3 regions of the Streptomyces sp. NPDC006739 genome follow, and region 2 is predicted to be linked to each of the others. Evidence: predicted binding sites of a transcription regulator. Region 2 holds the regulator's gene; each other region holds the start of a gene.

Region 1 (5,607 bases), on a different contig from region 2:
TTCCCGCAGCAGGGCCTTCAACTTCTTGACGTTGAAGGGGAGTCGGTCGGTGATCTCGTACGCCGACGCGTAGGCCGTCTCCCGGCGCTCGTCCGCCGTGACGTACGCGATCGTCGCGTCGATCAGGCCCCCGTCCAGCTCCCGCGCGACCTCGGCGACCAGGTGGGCACGGATCACGGCGCCGTCGGGCTCGTACAGGTACCGGCCCACCGGCCGTACGGCGGGATCGGGCAGGCCCCGGCCGAGCAGGGAGCGCGGGCCGGGGAGCAGGGTGGCCCGCACGGCGCCCGGGGAGCCCGTGCCGAACCACAGGACCGCCTCCTTGACGTCCCCGCCGTCGGAGATCCACTCGGCCTCCGCCGGCGGCGGGACCGCCTCGTGCGGAATGCCGGGGGCGATCTTCAGGGCGGCCACGGGGGCGGCGGAGGCCGCCGACACCGCCCAGGACAGGGGAGGGGAGTAGGCCTCGGGGTCGAAGATGCGGCCCCGGCCGCCACGCCGGGCCGGGTCCACGAACACCGCGTCGTACGGCGCCGGGTCCACCTCCGTGACGTCGGCCTCCCGCACCTCGATCAGATCGTCCAGCCCGAGCGCCCGCGCGTTCGCCCGGGCCACCGCGGCCGTCAGCGGGTCACGGTCCACCGCGAGCACCCGGATCCCGGCCCGCGCGAGCGCGATCGCGTCACCGCCGATCCCGCAGCACAGGTCGGCCACGGACGTCACCCCCAGCGTCCGCAGGCGCCGCGCCCGGTAGGCCGCCACACTCGCCCGCGTCGACTGTTCCACCCCGTTCGGCGTGAAGAACATCCGCTCCGCGTCCGCCGCCCCGAACTTCACCACCGCCCGCTGCCGCAGCCGGGCCTGGCCGAGCGCCGCCGACACCAGGTCGGCCGGGTGGTCGCGGCGCAGCCGGGTGGCGACGGCGAGTTCGTCGGCCGGCGCGGTCCCGCGCACCTCGTCGAGGAGCGCTCGTCCCTCGGGGGTCAGCAGCGCGTGGAAGGGGAGATCGTTCACCGGCTCATTGTGGGCCAGTCGGTGGATGCTGCGCCCGCGGCGGCGGTGTCGGGCAGGCTTCCGGGCCGGTGCCTGGGAGGATCCGGCACCATGCGACTAGTAGTACAAAATGAAGAAAATCGGTCATCTGGTCCCATGGCGCGGTGCGCCGCGCTCGCCGCCCTCGTCCTCGCCCTCGTGGCCTCCGGCTGCGCGGGTCCCTACCCGGACACCGGTGTCCGGCCCGCCCCCGGCCAGCAGCCGGGGCGGGCCGCCGGCCCGGCACACGACCTGGACTCCCACGCCTCCCGGCTCGCCGCCGAGCACGCCCGCGTGGCCGCGGCCGCCCGGCGCTGGGGACTCGCCCAGGTGCCGCTCACGCCCCCGGCCCCACCGGCCAGGAAGCCGACGATCACCGCGCGCGCCGGCTTCGAGGTGGACGGGCAGGTGGAGGACGACCTGCCCCCCGTCTTCACCACGATCCCCACCAAGCAGAAGGTCGTCTTCCTCACCATCGACGACGGCGCCGAGAAGGACCCGGCGTTCCTGCGCATGATGAGCGAGCTGAAGATCCCGTACACCGCCTTCCTCAGCAACTACCTGGTCAAGGACGACTACGGCTACTTCCGCAAGATGCAGTCCGAGGGCCACACCCTCAACAACCACACCCTCACCCACCCCTACCTGCCCGGCCTCGACTACGAGGAACAGCGGGACGAGATCTGCGGCATGCAGACGATCATGCGCAAACAGTTCGGCAGGCGCCCCGCCGTCTTCCGGCCGCCGTACGGCAACTACAACGGCGACACCCTGCGCGCCGCCAAGTCCTGCGGCATCAAGTACGCGCCGATCTGGGACGAGGAGGTCTTTGTCGACCACTGGGAGTACCGCGAGGACGACCGCAGTCTGCACCCCGGCGACATCGTGCTCACCCACTTCCGCGGCCGCGACGACTGGAACGGCACGATGGTCGACGACATGCGCCGCTTTCTGGAGAAGGTCACCCGGGAGGGCTACGCGGTCGCACGCCTGGAGGACTACCTGTGACGAGCGGGCGGGCGCGGCGGGCGGGGCGGTGCCGGATGCTCCTGGCGGCGGCCCTCACCGCCGCCCTCCTGCCGGCCGGCACCGGCTGCGCCCAGTCCGTCGACCCCATCGAGCGGCTCGGCAGGAAGGCGGCCCAGGAGGTGCGGCCGAACGGGCCGGCCAGGGAGCCGGCGTACCGCCGCTGGGGCCTGCGGTACCCGCTGGCCCCGCCTCCGCACCCGCCGGCCCGCCCGCTGTCGGAGTCCCGCACCCCGGCCCACGCCCGGCCCCCGGTCGTGGACCGCGTCCCCACCACGGACCGGGTCGTCTTCCTCACCTACGACGACGGCGCCGAGCGGGACCCCCGATTCGTCGACCTGGTCCGCGAACTCCGGCTCCCCGTCAGCCTGTTCCTCACCGACAGCGTCGTCGGACCGGGCTACGGCCACTTCGCCCGGCTGCGTTCGGTCGGCGCCACCGTCCAGAACCACACGCTCCACCACCCCGCCCTGCCCGGACTCCCGTACGCCGGCCAGCGCGCCGAGATCTGTGGCCAGCAGGACAAGCTCCGCTCCCGCTTCGGAATCCGCCCCCGCCTGTTCCGCCCGCCCTACGGCAGGTACGACACCACCACCCTGCGCGCGGCGGCCCACTGCGGGATCAGGGCGGTGGTCCTGTGGCGCGCGGCCATGACCGCCACCGGCCTCGCCTGCCCGAGGGGCGACCGCCACCTCCACCCCGGCGACATCGTCCTGGTCGGCCCGGACGAGCCGACGGCCCCCACCCCGAGGAGCCTCACGACCCGCCTCCTGCGCACGATCCAGTCCCAGGGCCTGACGGTGGCCCGCCTGGAGGACTACCTGTAAACCCCCCGCAGCCGCCGCGAGCCGCGCCCGCAACACGCCCAGTCGGGCGCGGCGCCGCCCCCGCACCGCGCGCCCGCAACTGAGCCGTCCGCGCGACCCGCAGCCGCATCGCGCACCCAAACCGAGCCCCCGCACCCCACCGCACCCCACCGCGCCGCCCGCGCGCCCCGCCACCGCGCACCGCGCACCCGCAGCCGTGCTGCCCGCACCCGCAGCCGTGCTGCCCGCACCCGCAGCCGTGCTGCCCGCACCCGCAGCCGTGCTGCCCGCACCCGCAGCCGTGCTGCCCGCGCCCGCAGCGTGCCGTGCTGCCGCGAGGTGCGGCGCGCGCGTGCAAACTGCTGACGCGCCGCACGGCAATTGGCACTCCGCTTGACCGAGTGCTAATCGCAGTCATAGTCTCGGCTCTGGCACTCGACGAAGGAGAGTGCCAACAACGCGACGGGCAGGTCCGGCACCCGCGACGACGGATCGACCTGGTCGCCACCTCAGACAGTTAACCCCGTGAGATCTCCGAAGGGGGAGGTCGGATCGTGACGACCACCAGCTCCAAGGTTGCCATCAAGCCGCTCGAGGACCGCATCGTGGTCCAGCCGCTCGACGCCGAGCAGACCACCGCCTCTGGCCTGGTCATCCCGGACACCGCCAAGGAGAAGCCCCAGGAGGGCGTCGTCCTGGCCGTGGGCCCGGGCCGCTTCGAGAACGGCGAGCGTCTGCCGCTCGACGTCAAGACCGGCGACATCGTGCTGTACAGCAAGTACGGCGGCACCGAGGTGAAGTACAACGGCGAGGAGTACCTCGTCCTCTCGGCTCGCGACGTTCTCGCGATCATCGAGAAGTAAGCATCACCTCGAAGCGAACCTTTGCCTGAGCTGCGCCCCTGGCCCCCCGCGACAGATAACGAAGCCGGGCGCCCGGGGCGCAGTGTCTTTTTCACCCACCAGTTTCCGAGAGGGCTCCCGCTGTCATGGCGAAGATCCTGAAGTTCGACGAGGACGCCCGTCGCGCCCTCGAGCGCGGCGTCAACAAGCTTGCCGACACGGTCAAGGTGACGATCGGTCCCAAGGGCCGCAACGTCGTCATCGACAAGAAGTTCGGCGCCCCGACCATCACCAACGACGGCGTCACCATCGCCCGCGAGGTCGAGATCGAGGACCCGTACGAGAACCTCGGCGCCCAGCTGGTGAAGGAGGTGGCGACCAAGACCAACGACATCGCGGGTGACGGCACCACCACCGCCACCGTGCTCGCCCAGGCGCTGGTGCGCGAGGGCCTGAAGAACGTCGCCGCCGGCGCCTCCCCGGCCGCCCTGAAGAAGGGCATCGACGCCGCCGTCAAGGCCATCTCCGAGGACCTGCTCGCCTCGGCCCGGCCGATCGACGAGAAGTCCGACATCGCCGCCGTGGCCGCGCTGTCCGCCCAGGACCAGCAGGTCGGCGAGCTGATCGCCGAGGCGATGGACAAGGTCGGCAAGGACGGTGTCATCACCGTCGAGGAGTCCAACACCTTCGGTCTGGAGCTGGACTTCACCGAGGGCATGGCCTTCGACAAGGGCTACCTGTCGCCGTACTTCGTGACGGACCAGGAGCGCATGGAGGCCGTCCTGGAGGACCCCTACATCCTGATCAACCAGGGCAAGATCTCCTCCATCCAGGACCTGCTGCCGCTGCTGGAGAAGGTCATCCAGGCCGGCGCGTCCAAGCCGCTGCTGATCATCGCCGAGGACGTCGAGGGCGAGGCCCTGTCGACCCTGGTCGTCAACAAGATCCGCGGCACCTTCAACGCGGTCGCCGTCAAGGCCCCCGGCTTCGGTGACCGCCGCAAGGCGATGCTGGAGGACATGGCGGTCCTCACCGGCGCCACGGTCATCTCCGAGGAGGTCGGCCTCAAGCTCGACCAGGCCGGCCTGGACGTGCTGGGCTCCGCCCGCCGCATCACGGTCACCAAGGACGACACCACCATCGTCGACGGCGCCGGCGACTCCGCCGCCGTCCAGGGCCGCATCGCCCAGATCAAGGCCGAGATCGAGAACACGGACTCCGACTGGGACCGCGAGAAGCTCCAGGAGCGCCTCGCCAAGCTGGCCGGCGGCGTGTGCGTGATCAAGGTCGGCGCCGCCACCGAGGTGGAGCTGAAGGAGAAGAAGCACCGTCTGGAGGACGCCATCTCCGCGACCCGCGCCGCGGTCGAGGAGGGCATCGTCTCCGGTGGTGGCTCCGCCCTGGTCCACGCGGCCAAGGTGCTGGAGGGCGGCCTGGGCAAGTCCGGCGACGAGGCCACCGGTGTCTCCGTCGTCCGCCGCGCGGTCGTCGAGCCGCTGCGCTGGATCGCCGAGAACGCCGGCCTCGAGGGCTACGTCATCACCTCCAAGGTGGCCGAGCTGGAAAAGGGCCAGGGCTTCAACGCCGCCACCGGCGAGTACGGCGACCTGGTCAAGGCCGGCGTCATCGACCCGGTGAAGGTCACCCGCTCCGCCCTGGAGAACGCCGCGTCCATCGCCTCCCTGCTGCTCACGACCGAGACCCTGGTCGTCGAGAAGAAGGAAGAGGAAGAGGCGGCCGCCGGGGGCCACGGCCACGGCCACGCCCACTGACGCACGTCGGTAGATCCGGCTGAAGGCTGAAGGCTGAAGGCCCGGTACCCCGAGGGGTGCCGGGCCTTCACGCTGCCCGGCCGCCCGCTACCGCTCCAGCGCGTCCAGCGCGCCCAGTTGCTGCATCAG
Region 2 (5,607 bases):
AGCTGCTGTCCGAGGAGGACCGCCGGGTGGAGCGCATCCTGCTGGAGCTGCGGCTGCGCGAGGGGGTGCCGCTGGCTCTGCTCAGGGAGGAGGGGTTGGCGGCTTCGCGCCGGGCGCTGGCGGACGGGCTCCTCCAGGAGGGGCCGTACGACGAGGGACGGGCCGTGCTGACCCTGCGGGGGCGGCTGCTGGCGGACGCGGTGGTGCGGGATCTGGTGGACTGATCACTCCGGCGAGTGCATCCCTCCGGAACGCCGGTTCGGTCCCTAACCTGGTTCGTAGGCTGCCGCCAAAAGGACGCGGCGGATGTGGAGGCCACGGAGATGACCGCTGTGGACGAGCGTGGGATTGCCAAGTTCTTCGAGGAGTTCGAGCCTCCCGAGGGCATCAAGGCCGAGCTTCTCCGGGGGGAGATCGTGATGATGGCCACTCCCGATCTGGTGCACAACCGGATCGTGGCGGACTTGGTGGACCAGATCCCGCGTAAGCGCTGGGAACGGCTTCAGGTGACGGACGTGGACATCATCGATGAGACCAGCGAGCCCATCCCGGACCTGGTGGTGTTGGAACGTGGTGTTGCTCCGGACTCAGGCCATCTGCTGCCGTCCCAGTTGGTCACGATGGTGGTCGAAGTGGTCTCCAAAACCAGCGTCCAGCGGGACTACGAAGTCAAGCGGTCGATCTACGCTGCCGGCGAGGTGCCTGCCTACCTCGTCGTGGACCCGATCATGGCGCAGTGTGTCCTGCTGACACGGCCGGTCGGGAAGGGGGAGAACGCCGACTATCAGAGGCAACAGATCACCAAGTTTGGGGCGCCCCTGCCACTGGAGGATCTGGGACTGGAACTGGACACCACCGAGTTCGGTACCTACAAGAACGTCAGGCCCCACCGCTACCCGTGACGAAGTCGATCAGCTCCTCCACCCGCCCCAGCAGCTCCGGCTCCAGGTCCTTGTAGGACCCCACGCGCTTCAGGATCGCCTGCCACACGGCGCCCGTGTTGTCCGACGGCCACCCCAGCGCCCGGCACACCCCCGTCTTCCAGTCCTGGCCGCGCGGCACCCGGGGCCACGCCTCGATGCCGACCGAAGCCGGCTTCACCGCCTCCCAGATGTCGATGTACGGGTGCCCGACCACCAGCGCGTGTTCGCTGGTCACCGACTCGGCGATACGGGACTCCTTGCTGCCCGGCACCAGATGGTCCACCAGCACACCCAGGCGGGCGTCCGGGCCGGGGGCGAACTCCTCGACGATCGACGGCAGGTCGTCCACGCCCTCCAGGTACTCCACGACCACGCCCTCGACGCGCAGGTCGTCGCCCCACACCTTCTCGACCAGCTCGGCGTCGTGCCGGCCCTCGACGTAGATACGGCCGGCGCGGGCCACGCGGGCGCGGGCGCCGGGCACGGCCACCGAACCGGATGCCGTACGGGTGGGACGTACCGGACCGGCCGAGGGTCTGACGAGCGTCACCACCCGCCCCTCCAGCAGGAACCCCCTCGGCTCCAGCGGAAACACCCGGTGCTTGCCGAAGCGGTCCTCGAGGGTCACCGTGCCCGCCTCGCAGCGGATCACCGCCCCGCAGAAACCGGTGCCGGGCTCCTCCACCACCAGACCCGGCTCGGCCGCGACCTCGGGCACCGGCGCGGGCTTCTTCCAGGAGGGGGTGAGGTCGGCGGAGTACACACGAGGGCGCGGTCCCGAAGGGCCCTCGTTGGAAGGGCGGTGGCGGGAGACGGGTGGGCGCATTCGGATGACGATAGGAGAACCCCGGCCGCCATCAGAGCGACACGCCGAAACGCGCGGCCAGCGCATCCCGCTGCGCCCGCACGAAGGCCGCGTCCACCACCGCTCCGTGACCGGGCACGTACAGCGCGTCCTCGCCGCCGAGTTCCAGGAGCCGGTCGAGGGCGGCCGGCCAGCGGGCCGGTACGGCGTCCGGGCCGGCCTGGGGCTCGCCCGACTCCTCGACCAGGTCGCCGCAGAAGACCACCTCGGGGTCACCGGGGACCAGCACCACCAGGTCGTGCGCGGTGTGGCCGGGACCCACGTTGGCCAGCAGCGCCTGCCGGCCGCCCCCGAGGTCCAGGGTCCACTCGCCGGAGACCGGGTGGCGGGGCGGGGCCAGCGCGTCCACCGCCTCGTCGGCGTCCTCGGCGGCCAGGCCGCTCCGAATCGCGTCCAGGCGCAGTTCCTCGCGCTCGTGGGCGAACAGGGCGTCCATGCCCACGGCCGCGTACACCTCGGCCCCGGCGAAGGCCGGAGCGCCGAGGACGTGATCGAAGTGCGGGTGGGTGAGCGCGAGATGGGTCACACGGCGGTCGGCCAGCTCCTGCGCCTGCGCGCGCAACCGCGCGCCCTCGGCCAGACTCGACCCGGCGTCCACCACCAGCGCCGTACCCTCTCCCAGGACAAGTCCCACCGTGCAGTCCCAGACCGGCAGCCGGCACCGGCCGACGCCGGCGGCCAGCCGCTCCCACCCCAGCTCTTCCCAAGTCACCGTCATACCGCGACGCTATCGAGGGAGAGTGGTACCGGCCACGGTGGCACGGACCGGCCTTGCCCGGTGCGTACCCCCCGGCCGTACACTGGGCCGGGGAAGGCTGGCACTCGCGAGTGCAGAGTGCCAGGCGAAAGGACCCGAGGTGCCGTGCGGACGACAGGCTGGAGGTGAGCGCGCATGCTGAGTGAACGCAGACTCCAGGTGCTGCGCGCCATCGTCCAGGACTACGTCGGCACGGAGGAGCCGGTGGGCTCCAAGGCGCTCACCGAGCGGCACAACCTCGGCGTCTCCCCGGCGACGGTGCGCAACGACATGGCGGCCCTGGAGGACGAGGGCTTCATCGCGCAGCCGCACACCAGCGCCGGACGCATCCCCACCGACAAGGGCTACCGGCTGTTCGTCGACAAGCTGGCGGGCGTCAAGCCCATGACCGGGCCCGAGCGGCGGGCGATCCAGAACTTCCTGGACGGCGCCGTCGACCTCGACGACGTCGTGGCGCGCACGGTGCGGCTGCTCGCGCAGCTGACCCGGCAGGTCGCCGTCGTGCAGTACCCGTCGCTGACCCGCTCGACCGTGCGCCACGTGGAGCTGCTCTCACTCGCTCCGGCGCGCCTGATGCTGGTGCTGATCACCGACACCGGCCGGGTCGAGCAGCGGATGGTCGACTGTCCGGCGCCCTTCGGGGAAACGTCCCTGGCGGATCTGCGCGCACGGCTGAACAGCCGGGTCGCGGGCCGCCGCTTCACGGACGTGCCCCGGCTGGTGGAGGACCTGCCGGACGCCTTCGAGGCCGAGGACCGCGGTACGGTCACGACGGTGCTCTCCACCCTCCTGGAGACGCTCGTCGAGGAGAACGAGGAGCGGCTGATGATCGGCGGCACCGCCAATCTGACCCGCTTCGGACATGACTTTCCCCTCACCATCCGGCCCGTCCTGGAGGCGCTCGAGGAGCAGGTCGTGCTCCTCAAGCTCCTGGGCGAGGCGGGGGATTCGGGCATGACCGTACGCATCGGTCACGAGAACGCCTACGAGGGGCTCAACTCCACGTCAGTGGTGTCGGTCGGTTACGGTTCGGGCGGCGAGGCAGTGGCCAAGCTCGGCGTGGTCGGACCGACCCGCATGGACTACCCGGGAACGATGGGAGCGGTACGCGCAGTGGCACGGTACGTCGGACAGATCCTGGCGGAGTCGTAAGTGGCCACGGACTACTACGCCGTTCTCGGCGTGCGCCGCGACGCGTCGCAGGATGAGATCAAGAAGGCGTTCCGTCGGCTCGCGCGCGAGCTGCACCCGGACGTCAACCCCGATCCGAAGACCCAGGAGCGGTTCAAGGAGATCAACGCCGCTTACGAGGTGCTCTCGGACCCGCAGAAGAAGCAGGTCTACGACCTCGGCGGCGACCCGCTCTCGCAGGCGGGCGGCGCGGGCGCGGGCGGCTTCGGGGCCGGTGGCTTCGGCAACTTCTCGGACATCATGGACGCGTTCTTCGGTACGGCGTCGCAGCGCGGCCCGCGCTCGCGGACCCGGCGCGGCCAGGACGCGATGATCCGCATCGAGGTCGAACTCGACGAGGCGGCCTTCGGCACGACCAAGGACATCCAGGTCGACACGGCGGTCGTCTGCAACACCTGCAACGGCGAGGGCGCGGCGCCGGGCACGTCCGCCCAGACGTGTGACATGTGCCGCGGCCGCGGTGAGGTGTCGCAGGTCACCCGGTCCTTCCTGGGCCAGGTCATGACCTCCCGCCCCTGCCCCCAGTGCCAGGGCTTCGGCACGGTCGTGCCGACCCCGTGCCCGGAGTGCGCCGGCGACGGCCGGGTCCGCTCCCGGCGCACGCTCACCGTCAAGATCCCCGCCGGTGTCGACAACGGCACCCGCATCCAGCTCGCCGGTGAGGGCGAGGTGGGCCCGGGCGGCGGTCCGGCCGGTGATCTGTACGTCGAGATCCACGAGCTGCCGCACTCCACCTTCCAGCGCCGGGGCGACGACCTGCACTGCACGGTCACCATCCCGATGACCGCCGCGTCCCTCGGCACCAAGGTCCCGCTGGAGACGCTGGACGGCATGGAGGAGGTCGACATCCGGCCCGGCACCCAGTCCGGCCAGTCGATCCCGCTGCACGGCCGGGGCGTCACGCACCTGCGCGGCGGCGGCCGGGGCGACCTCATCGTGCACGTCGAGGTGACCACCCCCACCAAGCTGGACCCCGACCAGGAACGCCTCCTGCGCGAGCTGGCCAAACTACGCGGCGAGGAACGCCCCCAGGGGCAGTTCCAACCCGGGCAGCAAGGGCTCTTCTCGCGGTTGAAGGACGCTTTCAACGGGCGTTGATCGGCCGGGGGCGCGGTGCGCGGGTCCCCGGCCGGGGGTCCGGGGGTTGTCCCCCGGGCAGGCGCGGTGAGCCGGGGCAGCAGGGGCTCTTCTCGCGGTTGAAGGACGCTTTCAACGGGCGTTGATCGGCCGGGGGCGCGGTGCGCGGGCTCCCGGCCGGGGGTCCGGGGGTTGTCCCCCGGGCAGGCGCGGTGAGCCGGGGCAGCAAGGGCTCTTCTCGCGCCTGAAGGACGCCTTCAACGGGCGCTGATCGCTGGTCCGGATCCGGTGTTGCCGCTGGCCTATGCCAGGGGACAGCCGGATTCGGACTTGTTCAAAGGACGTGACAACATGCCGTCATGTCCTCCGCACTGACCGATCTCTGCACCCATCCCGTCGTGCAGGCCCCCATGGCGGGCGGTGTCTCCGTCCCGCAGCTCGCCGCGGCCGTCAGCGAGGCGGGCGGTCTCGGTTTCCTCGCCGCCGGGTACAAGACGGCCGACGGCATGTACCAGGAGATCAAGCAACTGCGGGGGCTCACGAGCCGTCCCTTCGGCGTGAACGTGTTCCTCCCGCAGCCAGAGCTCGCAGAGTCGGGCGCGGTGGAGGTCTACGCCCACCAGCTGGCCGGTGAGGCCGCCTGGTACGAGACCGAGCTGGGCGACCCCGACAGCGGCCGCGACGACGGCTACGACGCCAAGCTCGCCGTACTGCTCGACAATCCGGTGCCGGTGGTCTCCTTCCACTTCGGCGTCCCCGCCCGGGAGGTACTGGACTCGCTGCGCCGCGCGGGA
Region 3 (5,607 bases), on a different contig from region 2:
TCGCCGTCGAGGCCGACCGAGCCGACGCTGATGACCTGCTTGCCGGTGATCTTCTTCGTCCAGCCCGCGAGGTTGAGGTCGGAGCCGTCGAACTCCGGGATCCAGTAGCGGCGCGTGGAGGCGTGGAAGGCGTCCACACCGGCGGCCGCGATCGGGGCGAGGACGGCCTCCAGCTCCTCGGGGGTCTCGGCGAGCCGGGCGTCGTACGCCTCCTGCTTCCACTGCGAGTAGCGGAAGATCACGGGGAACTCCGCGGAGACCCTCTCGCGGACGGCCGCGACGATCTCCGCCGCGAACTTCGTGCGGGCCACCGGGTCGCCGCCGTACTCGTCCGTACGACGGTTGGTGCCCGCCCACAGGAACTGGTCGACGAGGTAGCCGTGGGCGCCGTGGATCTCGACGCCGTCGAAGCCGATGCGCTCCGCGTCGGCGGCGGCCTGCGCGAACGCGCCGATGACGTCGTCCAGGTCCTGCCGGGTCATCTCCTTGGCGTCGGCGGTGCCGTTGACGCGCAGGCCCGAGGGGCCGACGGAGGGGGCGTCCGGGTAGGGCTGCTGGCCCTGGTTGCGGACGGTGCCGATGTGCCACAGCTGCGGGACGATGGTGCCGCCCGCCTCGTGCACCGCCTCGGCGGCCTTCTGCCAGCCGGTGAGCTGCTCCTCGCCGTGGAACCGGGGAACGCGGTCGCTCGACCCGGCCGAGTCGTGGCCGACGTACGTGCCCTCGGTGACGATCAGACCGACGCCGGCGGCGGCGCGGCGGGCGTAGTACGACAGCACGTCCTCGCCGGGGACGCCGCCCGGGGAGAACATTCGCGTCATCGGGGCCATGGCGATCCGGTTCGGGACGGTCAGGCCGTTGATCGTGGTCGGCCGGGAGAGGATCTGGGCCGCGCGGGAGGCGGGGGACGTGCTGCTGCTCACGTGGGGGCTCCTTCGAACCGTTGTAAACCTTGTAAACCGTCAGGTATGTGCATACGCATTGTTGCACCTCCTGAAGGAACCGAGGGTGGCGGACCGTGTATTCCCCAACACACCTACTTCCGGATGCGGGCCTCCCGGTTCAGCTGCCGCACCCGCTCCCTCAGCACCTCCCCCGGCGGCGCGGACTCGGCCGCCTCAGCCGGACAGTCGTCCCCCCTCGCCCGAAGAGCCGCCGCCAGCCGCGAGGCCACGCCCAGGTTGCAGCGGCCCAGGTCGGCCAGGGCGTACGGCTCCCCGTGCGAGCCGGTCCAGGGATCGACGCGGAGCGAGGGAAGGATGATGCCGACGCCGTGCCGGGCTGCGCGCAGCTGCTCCACGGCTTCCTCGGTCGTGCGGGCCTTCTCCCAACGGTTGTTCGTGAGCGGGTCGTTCATCGGGCAGCTGGAGGCGGCTACGCGGCGGACGCAGCCGGAGATCGCGGCAATGCTGGACGAAGTCCTGGTTACAGGGGGCTTCTTCAGGCGGAACTGCAAGGAGAGTGCTGTACCGGCCGGATGAAACCAACGTCACGGTTCATGTGCTGAAAGTCGGCCGCAGTACCTGACCACGGACGTTGCTCGCCGACGATCCGAAACGCCCGAGGGCGGCACCCCCCGTCGAACAGGGGATGCCGCCCTCGGTCAGGACGTTGATCAACCAGAGGTCGATCAGAAGTCCATGTCACCGCCCGGCATGCCGCCCGGAGCGGCCGCCGCGGCCTTCTCCGGCTTGTCGGCGATGACGGCCTCGGTGGTGAGGAACAGCGCGGCGATGGACGCGGCGTTCTGCAGCGCGGAACGCGTCACCTTCGCCGGGTCGATGATGCCCTCGGCGACCAGGTCGACGTACTCACCGGTCGCGGCGTTCAGGCCGTGGCCCGGGGTCAGGTTGCGCACCTTCTCCACCACGACACCGCCCTCGAGGCCGGCGTTGACGGCGATCTGCTTCAGCGGAGCCTCGAGCGCGAGCTTGACGGCGGCCGCACCGGTCGCCTCGTCACCCTCCAGCTCCAGCTTCTCGAAGACACCGGAGGCCTGCAGCAGGGCCACGCCACCACCGGCGACGATGCCCTCCTCGACGGCCGCCTTGGCGTTGCGCACGGCGTCCTCGATGCGGTGCTTGCGCTCCTTCAGCTCCACCTCGGTGGCGGCACCGGCCTTGATGACGGCCACGCCGCCCGCGAGCTTCGCCAGGCGCTCCTGGAGCTTCTCGCGGTCGTAGTCCGAGTCGCTGTTCTCGATCTCGGCACGGATCTGGTTGACCCGGCCGGCGACCTGGTCGGCGGAGCCGGCGCCGTCGACAATGGTGGTCTCGTCCTTGGTGATGACGACCTTGCGGGCGCGGCCCAGGAGGTCCAGGGTCGCGTTCTCCAGCTTGAGGCCGACCTCCTCGGAGATGACCTCGCCACCGGTGAGGATGGCGATGTCGCCGAGCATGGCCTTGCGGCGGTCACCGAAGCCCGGGGCCTTGACGGCGACGGACTTGAAGGTGCCGCGGATCTTGTTGACGACCAGGGTCGACAGGGCCTCGCCCTCGACGTCCTCGGCGATGATCAGCAGCGGCTTGCCCGACTGCATGACCTTCTCCAGGAGCGGGAGCAGGTCCTTGACGGAGCCGATCTTGGAGTTGGCGATCAGGATGTACGGGTCGTCGAGGGACGCCTCCATACGCTCCATGTCGGTGGCGAAGTACGCCGAGATGTAGCCCTTGTCGAAGCGCATACCCTCGGTGAGCTCCAGCTCCAGACCGAAGGTCTGGGACTCCTCGACGGTGATGACGCCTTCCTTGCCGACCTTGTCCATGGCCTCGGCGATCAGCTCGCCGATCTGGGTGTCGGCGGCGGAGATGGAGGCCGTGGAGGCGATCTGCTCCTTGGTCTCGACGTCCTTCGCCTGCTCCAGCAGGGCGGCGGAGACGGCCTCGACGGCCTTCTCGATACCGCGCTTGAGGGCCATCGGGTTGGCGCCGGCGGCTACGTTGCGCAGACCCTCCTTGACCAGGGCCTGGGCGAGAACGGTCGCGGTGGTCGTACCGTCACCGGCGACGTCGTCCGTCTTCTTGGCGACTTCCTTGACCAGCTCGGCGCCGATCTTCTCGTACGGGTCCTCGAGCTCGATCTCCTTGGCGATGGAGACACCATCGTTGGTGATCGTGGGGGCGCCCCACTTCTTCTCGAGGACGACGTTGCGGCCCTTGGGGCCGAGCGTCACCTTCACGGCGTCCGCGAGCTGGTTCATGCCGCGCTCGAGGCCGCGCCGCGCCTCCTCGTCGAACGCGATGATCTTGGCCATGTGAAGTGGTCCCTCCAGGACTGGGGGTGATTCCTTCGGACCGCGCCCGCGCCCGCGACGGACGGCTCGCCGACCCGTGGGTTCCTTGCCCCACCCGGCCTGCGGGCCTCACCGACCCGGTCCTTCTTTGTCACTCTCACCTTCAGAGTGCTAACGCCAATGATTAGCACTCGGCATGCCCGAGTGCAAGGTGCGCCCGCGTAGCGGGCTCGTTTGGGGGTGGTGGTCGGGTGACGGGCGGGCACAAGCGCCTCCCGGGTATCGGGCGGGGCGCACGGGGGGCACGGCACCCCGGGAGCGGTGCGAGGAGAGGGCCGGCGGCGGACGCGTGCGGGGAGAGGCCGGCTGCGGACATGACGGAGGACCCGCCCCCTACCAGGAACGGGTCCTCCGATGTGTGTGAACGTTCAGGCGCTGAGGCGGACCATGTCGGCCTGCGGGCCCTTCTGGCCCTGCGAGATCTCGAACTCCACCCGCTGGCCCTCTTCAAGGGTGCGATAGCCGTCCATCTGAATGGCGCTGTAATGGACGAAGACGTCCGCACCACCGTCGACCGCGATGAAGCCGTACCCCTTCTCCGCGTTGAACCACTTGACGGTGCCCTGAGCCATGCCTAACTCCCCTATTACTGGCCCTTGCACAGATCCACACTTCGCGGATCCGGGTCAGACCTCACCCCCCATGGGTCGGGGGCGTGCGCCGGAACGCGTCGACCGCGGCTGAATGTATCTGTCCAACTGCCGTCTGCAACAGGTCAATCGGACGAGAATTCTGGAAGGGCACGGTCCGGAATGTGGCGACAATTCCCAGGAAGGGAGGGCAAGTCGGGCCGGGCAAAGGGCACGAAAGCCGCCAACCACCCACACACTTTGGCTACTTCTTGCCGGACGCGCGGCAAGAATCCAGGGCTTCCGACCTGCGGACCGCCACCGTGTTCCCCAACTGTACCGCGCTCAACCACACAGAATTGCCCCCTCCACTTCTCACCGGGAGGGGGCAATTCGATGAACAGGCGGTAATAGGTGTTACCAAGGGTAATGTGCGGTCATTCGGTCAGCCGCCGGCGACGGCCGGAATGATGGAGACGCCCGCACCCTCCGGCGTCGCGGTCTCCAGCCCCTGCTCGAAACGCACGTCGTCGTCATTGACGTACACGTTCACGAACCGGCGCAGCTTGCCCTGGTCGTCCAGAACGCGCGCGGCGATCCCGGTGTGGTTCTTCTCCAGGTCGGCGATGACCTCGGCGAGGGTGGCACCCTCGGCGGCGACCTCGGCCTGCCCACCGGTGTAGGTGCGCAGGATGGTGGGGATGCGGACGGTCACACTCATGCGAGGCCAGCCTCTCGGAAGGAGTCCAGGTTGGGGCGGATCGTCGCGGTGAGGCCGGTGTCGGCCACCGCGTCGAGGGTCTTGAGGCCGTCGCCGGTGTTCAGGACGACCGTGGTCAGGGCGGGGTCGAGGACGCCGTTCTCGATCAGCTTCTTCGTCACGCCGACCGTGACCCCGCCGGCGGTCTCCGCGAAGATGCCCTCGGTCCGGGCCAGCAGCCTGATCGCGTCGACGATCTGCTCGTCGTTCACGTCCTCCACCGCGCCGGCCGTGCGACGGGCGATGTCGAGGACGTAGGGGCCGTCCGCCGGGTTGCCGATCGCCAGCGACTTGGCGATCGTGTCCGGCTTCTGCGGGCGGACCACGTCGTGCCCCGCCTTGTACGCAGTCGACACCGGCGAGCAGCCCTCGGCCTGCGCGCCGAAGATCTTGTACGGCCTGTCCTCGACCAGCCCGAGCCTGATCAGCTCCTGCAGACCCTTGTCGATCTTCGTGAGCTGGGAACCGGAGGCGATCGGGACCACGATCTGGTCCGGCAGCCGCCAGCCGAGCTGCTCGCAGATCTCGTACGCCAGCGTCTTGGAGCCCTCGGCGTAGTACGGCCGCAGGTTGACGTTGACGAAGCCCCAGCCCTCGCCGGCCGGGTCGCCGATCAGCTCGGAGCAGAAGCGGTTCACGTCGTCGTAGTTGCCCTCGATGCCGACGAGGTCGCCGCCGTAGACCGCGGCCATGACGATCTTGCCCTGCTCCAGGTCGTGCGGGATGAACACGCAGGAGCGCAGGCCGGCGCGGGCCGCCGCGGCGCCCACCGCACCGGCCAGGTTGCCGGTCGAGGAGCAGCTCAGCGTGGTGAACCCGAAGGCGCGGGCGGCCTCCAGCGCCTGGGCGACGACCCGGTCCTTGAAGGAGTGCGTCGGGTTCCCGGAGTCGTCCTTCACGTACAGCCCGCCGGTGACACCCAGCTCGCGCGCCAGGTTGTCGGCCTGGACGAGCTTGGTCCAGCCGGGGTTGATGTTGGGCTTGGT

Evidence for each region. The regulator HrcA, encoded in region 2, represses chaperone genes, less so after heat shock. The targets are predictions, from matches to a motif close to TTNGCACTCNGNNNNNCNGAGTGCNAA.
Region 1: the regulator HrcA is predicted to act here: its motif matches at 3,246-3,272, upstream of groES (co-chaperone GroES).
Region 3: the regulator HrcA is predicted to act here: its motif matches at 3,417-3,443, upstream of groL (chaperonin GroEL).

What each region holds. Positions count from the first base shown of each region.
Region 1 covers NZ_JBIAGM010000001.1:596,185-601,791, reverse strand. The annotation lists gene ACFYMM_RS02740 (methyltransferase domain-containing protein) at 1-1,014, opposite strand, end outside; gene ACFYMM_RS02735 (polysaccharide deacetylase family protein) at 1,150-2,040, shown strand; gene ACFYMM_RS02730 (polysaccharide deacetylase family protein) at 2,076-2,885, shown strand; gene groES (co-chaperone GroES) at 3,419-3,727, shown strand; gene groL (chaperonin GroEL) at 3,853-5,478, shown strand; gene ACFYMM_RS02715 (ester cyclase) at 5,566-5,607, opposite strand, start outside.
Region 2 covers NZ_JBIAGM010000005.1:304,574-310,180, forward strand. The annotation lists gene hemW (radical SAM family heme chaperone HemW) at 1-224, shown strand, start outside; gene ACFYMM_RS13765 (Uma2 family endonuclease) at 324-902, shown strand; gene ACFYMM_RS13770 (DUF3097 domain-containing protein) at 880-1,749, opposite strand; gene ACFYMM_RS13775 (MBL fold metallo-hydrolase) at 1,781-2,506, opposite strand; gene hrcA (heat-inducible transcriptional repressor HrcA) at 2,681-3,697, shown strand; gene dnaJ (molecular chaperone DnaJ) at 3,698-4,834, shown strand; gene ACFYMM_RS13790 (nitronate monooxygenase) at 5,173-5,607, shown strand, end outside.
Region 3 covers NZ_JBIAGM010000009.1:99,069-104,675, reverse strand. The annotation lists gene ACFYMM_RS19665 (NADH:flavin oxidoreductase) at 1-923, opposite strand, end outside; gene ACFYMM_RS19660 (hypothetical protein) at 1,037-1,357, opposite strand; partial or broken gene ACFYMM_RS19655 (hypothetical protein) at 1,260-1,466, shown strand; gene groL (chaperonin GroEL) at 1,631-3,253, opposite strand; gene ACFYMM_RS19645 (cold-shock protein) at 3,661-3,864, opposite strand; gene ACFYMM_RS19640 (MoaD/ThiS family protein) at 4,307-4,582, opposite strand; gene thrC (threonine synthase) at 4,579-5,607, opposite strand, start outside.